3 regions of the Nonomuraea terrae genome follow, and region 1 is predicted to be linked to each of the others. Evidence: riboswitches for the same ligand, from Rfam matches in the RefSeq annotation. Region 1 holds a riboswitch; each other region holds the start of a gene.

What was found. Region 1 has a riboswitch for cyclic di-AMP ahead of ACIBP6_RS01045 (C40 family peptidase). Riboswitches for the same ligand answer to the same signal wherever they lie in the genome.
Region 2: another riboswitch for cyclic di-AMP. It lies ahead of ACIBP6_RS32430 (C40 family peptidase); the one in region 1 lies ahead of ACIBP6_RS01045 (C40 family peptidase).
Region 3: another riboswitch for cyclic di-AMP. It lies ahead of ACIBP6_RS15620 (CHAP domain-containing protein); the one in region 1 lies ahead of ACIBP6_RS01045 (C40 family peptidase).

What each region holds. Positions count from the first base shown of each region.
Region 1 is NZ_JBITLL010000001.1:227,937-231,998, forward strand. Features, by position in the region: gene serA (phosphoglycerate dehydrogenase) at 1-1,441, shown strand, start outside; gene ACIBP6_RS01045 (C40 family peptidase) at 2,034-2,516, opposite strand; cyclic di-AMP (ydaO/yuaA leader) riboswitch at 2,677-2,819, opposite strand; gene ACIBP6_RS01050 (3-isopropylmalate dehydrogenase) at 2,926-3,972, shown strand.
Region 2 is NZ_JBITLL010000006.1:646,094-650,155, reverse strand. Features, by position in the region: gene ACIBP6_RS32440 (RDD family protein) at 1-996, opposite strand, end outside; gene ACIBP6_RS32435 (amino-acid N-acetyltransferase) at 1,082-1,651, opposite strand; cyclic di-AMP (ydaO/yuaA leader) riboswitch at 1,930-2,082, shown strand; gene ACIBP6_RS32430 (C40 family peptidase) at 2,164-3,120, shown strand; gene ACIBP6_RS32425 (LuxR C-terminal-related transcriptional regulator) at 3,127-3,339, opposite strand; gene ACIBP6_RS32420 (cytochrome P450) at 3,606-4,062, shown strand, end outside.
Region 3 is NZ_JBITLL010000003.1:675,786-679,847, forward strand. Features, by position in the region: gene ACIBP6_RS15610 (aldo/keto reductase) at 1-363, shown strand, start outside; gene ACIBP6_RS15615 (Gfo/Idh/MocA family protein) at 391-1,344, shown strand; cyclic di-AMP (ydaO/yuaA leader) riboswitch at 1,727-1,865, shown strand; gene ACIBP6_RS15620 (CHAP domain-containing protein) at 1,879-2,586, shown strand; gene ACIBP6_RS15625 (PadR family transcriptional regulator) at 2,964-3,497, opposite strand; gene ACIBP6_RS15630 (carotenoid oxygenase family protein) at 3,592-4,062, shown strand, end outside.

The DNA of each region.
Region 1 (4,062 bases):
CTCCGCCACGCAGGTGGACGCCGAGGCGATCGCCGCCGCCCCCAGGCTGCGCGTGGTCGCCCGCGCCGGTGTCGGCCTGGACAACGTCGACGTCGACGCGGCCACCAAGGCCGGCGTCATGGTCGTCAACGCCCCGACCTCCAACATCACCAGCGCCGCCGAGCAGACCATCGCCCTGATCCTGGCCAGCGCGCGCAACACGGCCCAGGCCCACGCCGCGCTCAAGAACGGCGAGTGGAAGCGGTCGAAGTACACCGGTGTCGAGCTCGACGAGAAGGTCATCGGCATCCTGGGCCTCGGCAAGATCGGCCAGCTCGTGGCGCAGCGGCTGCAGCCGTTCGGTGTCGAGCTGATCGCCTACGACCCCTACCTGCCGCCGGCCCGCGCCGCGCAGATGGGCGTCAAGCTGCTCAGCCTCGAAGAGGTGCTCAAGCAGGCCGACTTCATCACCGTCCACCTGCCCAAGACCAAGGAGACGCTCGGGCTCATCGGCGACCGGGAGCTGCACCAGGTCAAGCCGACCGTCCGCATCGTCAACGTGGCCCGCGGCGGCATCGTCGACGAGGGCGCGCTCTACTCCGCGATCAAGGAGGGCCGCGTCGCCGGCGCCGGCCTCGACGTGTTCTCCAAGGAGCCGTGCACCGACAGCCCGCTGTTCGAGCTCGACCAGGTCGTCGTCACCCCGCACCTCGGCGCCTCCACCCACGAGGCCCAGGAGAAGGCCGGCACGCAGGTCGCGCGGAGCGTGAAGCTGGCGCTCGCGGGCGAGTTCGTGCCCGACGCGGTCAACGTCCAGGGCGGCGCGGTCGCCGAGGACGTCAAGCCCGGCCTGCCGCTGGCCGAGAAGCTGGGCCGGGTGTTCACCGCCCTGGCCGGCGAGGTCGCCACCAAGCTCAACGTCGAGGTCCGCGGCGAGATCGCCTCGCAGGACGTCCGCGTGATCGAGCTGGCCGCGCTCAAGGGCGTGTTCGCCGACGTGATCGAGGAGCAGGTCACCTACGTCAACGCCCCGCTGCTGGCCAAGGAGCGCGGCGTCGAGGTCGAGCTGGTCACCAGCTCCGAGAGCCCCGACTGGCGCAACGTGGTGACCGTGCGCGGCGTGCTCGCCGACGGCCGCCAGGTCTCGGTCTCCGGCACGCTGTCCGGGCCGCGCCAGATCACGAAGATCGTCGAGGTCAACGGCTACGAGATGGAGATCGAGCCGACGGCCCACCTGTGCTTCCTCACCTACGCCGACCGCCCCGGCATCGTCGGCGTGGTCGGCCGGCTGCTCGGCGAGCACAACGTCAACATCGCCTCCATGCAGGTGGCCCGCGACGTCAAGGGCGGCAAGGCGCTCATCGCGCTGACCGTCGACTCCGCGATCCCCGCGGACGTGGTCGAGCAGATCGTGGCCGAGATCGGCGCCGACAGCGGCCGCTCGGTCGACCTGGAGGACTGACCTCCCCACGCCGTCGCAGGGCCGTCACCCGTCCGGGTGACGGCCCTTTGCGTCTCAGCATGCGAGATAGTAGGACATCCAACGAGATGCCTCGGGTACTGTAGCGAGTGATGCGCCAGGTGCTCGTACTCATTACCTGCCGCGGCGAGGCCTGTTAGGGCAGGTCGACGACTCGCCGCGGTGTTCGGCGCGTTGTCGGCCGGTAAGTCCCTTCGTCCGGTCCGCGACCCGGACCACGAGATCAGGCTGGGTCGGATTCGCGACCGGAGTCCGGCGTCACTGGAACGCTTCCGCGAAACGAGATGAGTGACATGTACGACATGTATGCCTGGAACCGTGCCGACGACCACGAGGACAAGGCGGCCGAGGCCGTGCAGATCGCACTGGACCGCCGCGACAACGGCGGCGCCCCGCAGAACTCCGGCAGCTAGCCGGGCCGTGCCGTGACGAGCGGCCCCGCGGACGTCTCCGCGGAGCCGCTCCATGCTTGCCGGCACAGGCGCCGGATCACGGACGTCTCCGCGATCCGGCCGATCCGTCCATGGGGTGCCGTTCAGGGCGCGCCGTCAGAGGGCGCCGTCAGAGGGTGCCGTCAGAGAGTGGCGGTGGGCATGGAGGGCGCGGGTTCGTCGCGCTGCTTGACGAACTCCCGCCATTCCCGCACGCCCTTGCGGTCCGGGCGCACCCCGCCCACGAAGGCGCTGCGCCGCCAGGCGGAGAGCTTCTCCTCCTTCACCACGTCACCCGTGCGCGGGGCGTGCACCATGTAGCCGGGCCGGGAGATCATCCCGACGTGGCCGAGGTTGCTGAAGAAGACCAGGTCGCCCGGTTTGAGGTTCTTCCAGGAGACCTTCTTGTCGAACGCCGCGTACTGGTCCGCGGCGACGCGCGGGAGCTGGATCCCCGCCTTCTGGTACGCCCGCAGCATGAGTCCGGAGCAGTCATAGCCGCGTGGGCTGGTGCCTCCCCACACGTAGGGGGTGCCCCGTTTGTTCATCGCGAACTTGAGCGCGATCTTCCAGGCCGGCTTGGGTGCGCGTTTGTCCTGGATCTCCTTGAGCTTGTGTCCGTCCAAGGTGATGGTGGACGCGTCGGGGGCTTTCTGAGCTGGGGTTTTCTCTTCTGCGGCCTGCTGTGCCGGAGGTTTGGCGGTCGTCGCCTGTGCGGCGGGGGCGGCCAGGAGAAGCCCGGCGACGCCCGCGGCCGAGGCAATGGCAATACGTGACAAGGGGGACTTGTCCTTCCATACGGCCGGCCGGGTTAGCTGACGGGCTCGGGCTTGGAAGCAGCCCTACGGCGTGGGGTCGCCGATTCGCCCCTGGGGGAAGTGGGTCCCCGGCTCCACGCAACCGCTGCGTGGATTAGGCCCGTCGGACTCTAACGAAACGGTCAAACGGACGTAAAGGGTAAAAAAGGTAAAATATCGGACGTCCGGAGCTTGAGATGGTTGCTCGTCAGGCGAGACGAGCGGGTAAGGTACCGCCATGGAGTCGCGCAACATCCGCCTGGCCGTGATCCCCGGAGACGGGATCGGCACCGAGGTCGTCGCCGAAGGGCTCAAGGTCCTGGAGGCCGTGGGCACGAAGTTCGAGCCCACGCACTACGACCTGGGCGCTGCCCGCTATCACCGCACCGGTGAGACGCTCCCCGACTCCGTGATGGAGGAGCTGCGCGGTTACGACGCGCTCCTGCTCGGCGCGATCGGCGACCCGAGCGTGCCGCCGGGCATCCTGGAGCGCGACGTGCTGCTCAAGCTGCGCTTCGCCTTCGACCACTACGTCAACCTGCGCCCGGTCAAGCTGTTCCCGGGCGTGGAGACGCCGCTGGGCGACTCGTCCGCCGAAGACATCGACATGATCGTGGTCCGCGAGGGCACCGAGGGCCTCTACGCCGGCACCGGTGGCGTCATGCGCCGCGGCACCCCGCACGAGATCGCCACCCAGGAGTCGCTCAACACCGCCCACGGCGTCGAGCGCGTGGTGCGCTACGCCTTCGACAAGGCCATGACGCGCCCGCGCAAGAAGCTGACCCTCGTCCACAAGACGAACGTGCTCACCTACGCCGGCGACCTGTGGCAGCGCACGGTCAACCGGATCAGCGAGGAATACCCCGAGGTCACCACCGACTACTGCCACATCGACGCGGCCTCGATGTTCTTCGTCACCCAGCCCGAGCGCTTCGACGTGGTGGTGACCGACAACCTGTTCGGCGACATCATCACCGACCTCGGCGCGGCCATCGCCGGCGGCATCGGCCTGGCCGCCAGCGGCAACATCAACCCCGAGCGCACCGCGCCCAGCATGTTCGAGCCGGTCCACGGCAGCGCGCCCGACATCGCCGGCCAGGACAAGGCCGACCCGACCGCGACGATCCTGTCGGTCGCCATGCTGCTCGACCACCTCGGGCTGCAGGCCGAGGCCGCCAGGGTCGAGCAGGCCGTCGCCGACGACATCGTCGAGCGGCTGGCCGGCTGGGCGGCTCGCACCACACGGGAGATCGGCGACGACATCGCCGCGCGAGTATCCGGCTAGGACCGCCTAGCCCCGGAAGCGCCTGGCGGTCCGCGAAGGACTGCCGGGCGCTTTTTTGCGTCCAAAGCGGCTAATCGCCCTATCGGCCGC
Region 2 (4,062 bases), on a different contig from region 1:
GCCGTAACCGGGCTGCCCGTAGGGCGTCTGGCCGTAAGGCGCCTGACCGTACGCGGGCTGCTGCGGCTGGCCGTAGCCCTGGCCGTACTGCTGGTCGTAGCCGGGCTGGCCGTACTGCGGCTGACCGTAGCCGGGCTGGGACTGCGGCTGCTGCCCGTACTGGGGCTGCTGGCCGTGAGCCTGCTGGCCGTAGCCCTGCTGACCGTAGTCGGGTTGCGACTGCGGCTGCTGGCCGTACTGCGGCTGGGCGAAGCCCGGTTGCGACTGCTGCTGGCCGTAGTCGGGCTGCTGCCCGTACTGGGGCTGCTGGCCGGACTGCGGCTGCTGACCGTAACCCTGCTGACCCTGCTGGGCCTGCTGGCCGTAGTCGGGCTGGCTGTACTGCTGCTGCCCGTAATCGGGTTGCGACTGCGGCTGCTGCCCGTACTGCTGCTGCCCGTAATCGGGTTGCGACTGCGGCTGCTGCCCGTACTGCTGCTGCCCGTAGTCGGATTGGGACTGGGGCTGCTGGCCATATTGCTGCCCGTAGCCGGGCTGGGCCTGCGGCTGCTGCCCGTACTGGGGCTGCTGGGCGTGAGCCTGCTGGCCGTAGCCCTGCTGGCCGTAATCGGGCTGGCCGTATTCGGGCTGGCCGTATTCGGGCTGGCCGTAGCCCTGCTGCTGACCGTAGTCAGGCTGGGCCTGCTGGCCGTAGCCCTGTTGACCATAGCCCTGCTGGCCGTAGTCGGGCTGGGCCTGCGACTGCTGCCCGTAGTCGGGCTGCTGGCCGTACTGGGGTTGCTGGCCGTAGGGAGGCTGACCCTGCTGGGGCTGGCCGTAGCCTTGCTGTCCGTAGGGGGGTTGCTGCCCGTAGGCATCGTCCACCCGGTAGCCGACCACAGTCGCGTCCGGGTCGGGCTCGCCAGGATGGCGGCCCGGGTTCTGCTGCCCGTAGGGGCCGGGTGCAGAATTTTCGCCGGATTCGTTCTGCGGATACGGCGGCTGTCCGGTGCTCACCGTGTCACCTCGCTTCAAGTGCGCATGTGGCACGTGTCAGGACACATGCCTGTGCTGCCCAACGTATCGACATAGGTATCAACAATCACCTTTCCATGTGGTCAGCGTCCGCGTCACCCGATGGGAGATGCAGCAGCATGCGGGTGTTGTCCAGGGTGTTCGGCTTCACGTGCTCCAGATCGAGGAACTCCGCAACACCCTCGTCGTACGAGGCCAGGAGTTCGGCGTACACCTCGGGTGAGACCGGCGTGCCCTGTATCCGGCGAAAGCCGTGTCTGGCGAAGAAGTCGACCTCAAAAGTCAGACAGAATACACGCCTCAGCCCCAGATCCTTCGCCTGCTGTATCAGCGCCGAGACGATGCGGTGGCCGATGCCCATGCCCCGGCACGCGGGGTCCACGGCGACGGTGCGGACCTCGGCGAGGTCCTCCCACAGCACATGGAGCGCGCCGCATCCGACGACCTGCCCGCCCCGCTCGGCCACCCAGAACTCCTGTACGTCCTCGTACAGCGTCACCGTGGCCTTCTCCAGGAGCCGCGGCCCCGCGCCCGCGTAGGTGTCGACGAGGCGCCTGATCGTCCGCACGTCGGGGGTACGGGCGCGCCGGACCACCACCGCGGTCTCGGACAACGTCGGTTCGGCCACCTGCTCCATGGCTCTCCAGCGTACAGATGTCATTACGGCTCAGCCTTAACTCCCATGTCCCGCCCCATCTTGTTACATCTTGTGGCCAGGTGGACACGCGCCCGGACCCCAATCGTCGGGCACCGAAGCGTGACAATCAGGGCAAAATGCCCGTTGTGCACGGGAGTACACGCCTTCACCTCGCGACTCTCCAGCGGTGAAAGGCCGACGAAGTCGGCAGTTCCGGTTGAGCACGAACCCGGAGTGCATTAGTGTCCAGCGACGATGTTCCCCGTGTGTCCCCACACGCGGGAGACACGCCCAATCCCCGCGAGGGGAGCCGGGGACCCGCCGGTGGCCTCCCCAGAACGCCACCACAAGGGGTGAATCCGAGATCGCTCGGTAGGGCTGCTCCGGCCCGAACCCGTCAGCTAACCCGGTAGGCGTCTACGAGAGGAGCTTGGTTGGTGAAGCGCTTGCGCGAGCGCCAAGGCAGACACGCCCGTCCGTCCGTACGCGGGCGGAGATCACGCTTTCTCGGTGTGGTGAGTCTCACAGTCGCCGCGACGCTGCTCGCCGTCCCCGTCGGTTCGGCCTCCGCCGACCCCAAGCCCTCCCTCCAGGACCTGGCCGACCAGGTCGAGAAGATGCACACCGATATCGAGACGCTGGCCGAGCAGTACAACGGCCAGCGCGAGAAGCTCAAGACCGCGCGCAAGGCCGCCGAGGCCGCGCAGAAGACGCTGGCCACCAGCGAGGCCGATCTCGCCGCCAAGCGCGCCAAGGCCATCGCCCTGGCCCAGAACGCCTACATCACCGGCGGCCTGAGCCGGGCCCTGACCTTCACCTCCGCCGAGGACCCCGAGAAGTTCCTCGACCAGGCCGCCACCACGTACGCGCTGGAGCAGCAGCAGGGCGAGGAGGTCACCCAGCTCCTCAAGGCCATGGACGCGGCCGAGCGGGCACGGGCCGGCGCCAAGACGCGCATCGAAGAGGTCGAGAAACTGGTCTCCGACATCGACACCAAGCGCGACAAGATCACCAAACTGGTCACCAAGATCGAGAGCAACCTCTTCCAGCGGGCGCTCGGCGAAGCCGGCCGGCCCGGCACCCGGGCCACCCGCGTCAACCTGCCGGTCCCGGGCGACGGCAAGGCCGCCGCCGCCGCGCGCTGGGCGCTGACGCAGCAGCTCAAGCCGTACGTGTGGGGCGCCGAGGGGCCCAGCTCGTACGACTGCTCCGGGCTGGTGATGGCGGCCTACCGGCAGGTGGGCATCGCACTGCCGCACTACACCGGCAGCCAGTGGACGTCCGGCAGGCACATCGACCGCTCTGAGCTGCGCGCCGGTGACCTGGTGTTCTTCTACAACGACCTGCACCACGTCGGCATCTACCTCGGCGGCGGCATGATGGTGCACGCGCCGCGGACCGGTGACGTCGTCCGCATCGCCGCGATCGAGGGCCGGCCGTACGCGGGGGCCGTACGCATCGCGGACTGAGCGGGCTCAGATGAGCTGACGGCGGGCCGCCCAGGCCACGGCCTCGATCGCCGTGGCCACGCCGATGCGGTCGCAGATGGCGCGCAGCCGCCGGCGTACGGTGCGGCCGCTGATGTCGAGCCGCCTGCCCACCCGGTCGACGGTGACCCCCTTGGCCAGCTCCGCCAGCAGAGCGAGATCCGCCTCGCTCAGCTCGATGCCTTCCGTGAGCACATCCATCGGGAGCCCTCCCCCAACAGCCGCGGGCCGAAATCGATCCCGCTGACGGTAAACGCATCGTAGAAAGGTGGTCAAGCATAACAATCACCATGCGTGACGATCACCATTGACATGACCCGATATATGTGACCTACTCGCGATATGTCGGCACTGATCGGTCCGCGATGAACGACGTCAACACCCCTCCCGTCACTCCCGAGGACGCCCTGGGTTTCGATCCGTTCGATCCGGAATTTCTCCGTGATCCATATGTCCGATATCGGGAGATGAGCGAGCACGGCCCTCTCTTCCGTACGCGTGCCGGTCTGCTCGTCGCCACCACGCACGAGCTCTGCACCGTTCTGCTGCGCGATCCCCGTTTCGGCCGCGGCTCAGGCCCGATGCGGGCCACAGGTGAGCCCGCCCAGTCGTTCCTGTGGATGGACCCGCCCGACCACACGAGGCTCCGCGGCCTGGTCAGCCGCGCCTTCACCCCCCGCATGCTGGAACGGCTGCGCCCGCGCATCGAGGCGATCACCGCCGACCTGGTGAGCTCGCTGCCGGAGGAGGCCGAGCTCGTGTCGGGCCTGGCGTACCCGCTGCCGGTCATGGTGATCAGCGAGATGCTCGGCGTGCCGCAGGAGGACCACCTGCGCTTCCGCGGCTGGAGCGAGAGCCTCGCCCGCGGCCTCGACCCGATCCTGACGGACGACCTCGCGGCGCAGAGCGGACGGGCGGCGCAGG
Region 3 (4,062 bases), on a different contig from region 1:
CCGTCCATCAACCAGATCGAGCTCCACCCGTACTTCCAGCAGCGCGAGATGCGGGCCTTCCACGAGGCCAACGGCATCCTGACGGAGGCGTGGAGCCCCCTCGGCTCGGGCCGCGGCCTGCTGGAGGACCCGGCGCTGGAACTGCTGTCGCGCAAGTGCGGCAGGACCCCCGCGCAGATCGTGATCCGCTGGCACCTGCAGATGGGCCACGTCGTCATCCCCAAGTCCGTGACCCCCGCCCGGATCAAGGAGAACATCGGCGTCTTCGACTTCGTCCTCGATCAGGAGGACATGGCCGCCATCAGCGCGATGAACCGCGGTCAGCGCCTCGGACCCGACCCCAACGCCTTCAACATGACCTGATTTTTACCTCGGTGTACGATTTTCCGCGTGCGAGACTTCACGTGGGGAATTGCGGCGACCGGCGGCATCGCCCGCACCGTGGGCGCGGCCATCGTGGCGGAGCCGGGGATGCGGGTGGCCGCCGTCGGCTCCCGCGACCTCGGCCGGGCCCAGGTCCTGGCCGCCGAGCTGGGGGCGGAGTCGGCGTACGGCTCCTACGAGCAGCTGTGCGCCGACCCGAACGTGGACGCGGTCTACGTGGCGACTCCCCACGCCCAGCACCTGCAGGTGGCCGAGGCCGCGATCGCGGCGGGCAAGGCCGTGCTCTGCGAGAAGCCCCTGGCCGCCGACCTCGACGACGCCGAGAAGATGGTGCGCCTGGCACGCGAGGCGGGCGTGTTCCTGATGGAGGCCATGTGGATGAGGTTCAACCCCCTCGTCCAGCGCCTGGCCGCCGACCCGCGCTTCGGCGACATCCGCTCGGTGCAGGCCAGCTTCGGGTTCTCGCTGCCGTACGACCCCGCGCACCGGCTGTGGGCGCCGGAGCTGGGCGGCGGCGCCCTGCTCGACCTCGGGATCTACCCCTTCGGGCTGGCCCAGCTGCTCATGGGCATGCCCACGGGGCTGCACGTCACCGGATCCCTCGCGCCCAGCGGGGTTGACGCGGAGGCGGCCGGCGTATTGCTCTACCCCGGCGGCAGACACGCCCTCGTGGCCACCTCGTTGCTCGGGAATTACCCCAACCAGGCCTGTGTTGTGGGTACGCAGATGCGGGCGGACATCCCGGCGCCCTTCTGGGCGCCACAGCGGATCGTCCTCTCCGGCCCCGGCATGGAGCCGGAGGAGCACGTGCTCGATCCGGCGGACAACGGTTACGCCGGGGAGCTGCGCGAGGTCCGCGCCGCAGTGGCCGAGGGCAGGACCGAATCCTCGATCATGCCCCTTGACGAATCCCTGGCCATGCTGGGGCTTCTGGCCGACGCCCGCGGGCAGCTCGCCTGACGGGCACTTCATGAGGCTGAGCCGACCGGGGTGTTGCACTGCCCCCGTGGCGCACACGGTCTCGTGGAAATCTCGTTGCCGGGGAATTACCCCGGCGCGAGCCTGGTTGTACAGAACCGGACGCGGGACATCCCGGCGCTCTCGTCAGTGCCTCATCCGCGTCGCCGCAGGCCCAAGGCCCGATCGATTTGCCGATCTTGCGCCTTGACGCATCCCTTGCCATACCGGGGGTTCGGGCCGACGCCCGAAGGCTTTTCGCCTGACTGGGCCTTTATGGAGTTGTAATCCCCTTGCCCCATGTATTACCTTGTGGGGCATCTTGCGGCGAACGTCCGGTTTGTCCGGCGTTGTCCGACCATCGCACGACACATCTCACAGGATCGTCCTGTGACCGCTGAATCCGCCTTCGGGCGGAACCGGGGACCCAAGTCCTTTCGGGGCGAATCGGCACTTCGGTGCCGTAGGGCAGCTTCCACGCCCGAGCCCGTCAGCTAACCCGGTAAGCGGCATGGAAGCAAGGAGTAAACCCGCTCGATGGCCAAGCACCGTATTCTCGCTGCCTCGAAGAAGAACATCGCCCGTGCCGCTCTGGGCACGTCCGTCCTCGCCACGGTCCTCGGCGGCACCGCCGTAGCGAACGCCGAAGCCACGACGGCGCCGGTCAAGACCGCCACCGCGGCCGTCACCGCCAACCACCCGGACAACGCCCAGAAGCCGGCCGGGAAGAAGTCCGAAGAGACCAAGGTCAGCGTCACCGCCCAGCAGGTCCTCGACCTGGCCAGGTCCCAGGTCGGCACCTCCGAGAACTCCGCCGGCGGCGGCACGCCGTACCAGAAGTGGTACGCCGCCTCGCAGCGCGCGGCCGAGACCATCGACCGTGACGGCGGCAACCGCGCCGCTTACCTGAACGCCCCGTGGTGCGCGATGTTCGTGTCCTGGGTCGGTGAGCACTCCGGCGCCCGTCCGGCCATCGGCTGGGACGCCTACACCGTCACCTACGCCAAGTGGTTCGAGAAGAACGACCGCTGGGGCACCAAGGTGCAGCCCGGCGCCGTGGTCTTCTTCTCCTGGAGCGGCAGCAAGGACCTCGACGACATCAACCACGTCGGCTTCGTCGTGAAGGACAACGGCGACGGCACGATCTCCACGGTCGAGGGCAACACCGGCAACGGCAAGGTCGAGGAGCGCGTCCGGCCGAAGTCGCAGGTCGTCGGCTACGGCTACCCGCAGTACGCCGCCTGACCGGTTCCCCCGCGAGGCGCGTGTCCCCCGTACGAGGGGACGCCGCCCACTCCCACCGAAGCGCACGTCCCCCCATCACGGGGATGTGCGCCTCTCCCCCGACATGAAGCCCGCGTCCCACACCAACGGGACGCGGCGCTCTCTCCCCCCGCAGAAGCGCGCATTCTCCGCACGCACGGAGCGCGCTCTGCTCCCCCATACAAGCGCCCGCCCCCGGGCGGGCGTCCCCCGCACAAGCGCGCGTTCCCGTACCACGGGGACGCGCGCTTGCGCGTTCTCGCGGTGTCGCCCGGCTCAGGCGAGGAGAAAAACGCGCGGGTGACCGCTGCGGGGTCGTTCTCCATCGGGACGTGGCGGCCCCCTGGATGCGCACGAGCCTAGCGGCGGTCCGCCTTGTCGAGTTCGCCGAGGGCCCAGACGGCCCAGTCGCGGGAGGCTTCGTACTGGCGCAGGCCGTAGCCGGCGGCGAGCCAGCCGAGGGCCAGGCGGCCCTCGCCGGAGATCGGCGTCTCGCCGGACACGGCGTCCCTGATCCGTTCGAGCTCCCGCTCGCTGCGGGCGGCGATCGCGTGGAGGATCTTCCGGGCGTCGGCGGAGTCGAGCGCGGACAGCAGGAAGAGCCTCAGCACCCCCTCGTTGCGCACCGCGCCGCCCTCCCACGGCTCCAGCAGCCACGCCCGCAGCTCGGCGAGCCCGGCGGCGGTGATGGTGTGGACGCGGCGGCCCCGCGCGCCTTCCTCGGCGCTCTCGATCAGGCCCTCGTCGGCGAGGCGGGCCAGCTCCGGATAGATCCGGTTGTGCCCGGCCTGCCAGGCATAGTGGCCGAGGTCGCCCTCGAACTCCTTCGCCAGCTCGTATCCGCTCGCGGGCCGCTCCGCCAGCAGACCGAGCAGTGCGTATCGCAGCGCCATGCCGCCGATCTTATCACCTCCAATTGGATATATCCGTATTGACATGTCCAATTGGAGAGGTAAGACTCCAGGTCATCGCCGAGAGGAGTTCGACATGACTCAGACGCCCGTCTACATGACTGGCCACCTGGCCCCGGTGGCAGACGAGATCGACGCCGCCGACCTGCCCGTGACCGGCACGCTGCCGCCCGAGCTGACCGGCCGTTATGTCCGCAACGGCCCCAACCCGCTGCCGGGCGAGGTGCCCGACCACTGGTTCTTCGGCCACGGCATGCTGCACGGCGTACGGCTGCGCGACGGCCGCGCCGAGTGGTACCGCAACCGGTGGGTCCGCACGGGGTATCTCGCCGGCCGGCCGGAGGTCACGCCGGACGGCACCCGCGACCTGTCCATCGTGTCCGCGAACACGCACGTCATCCAGCACGCGGGCCGCATGCTCGCGCTCGAGGAGGGCGGCCTGCCGTACGAGGTCACGCCGGAGCTCGACACGGTCGGCGCGCATGATTTCGGCGGGCGGCTCAGCACCGCCATGACCGCGCACCCGAAGCAGGACCCGGTGACCGGC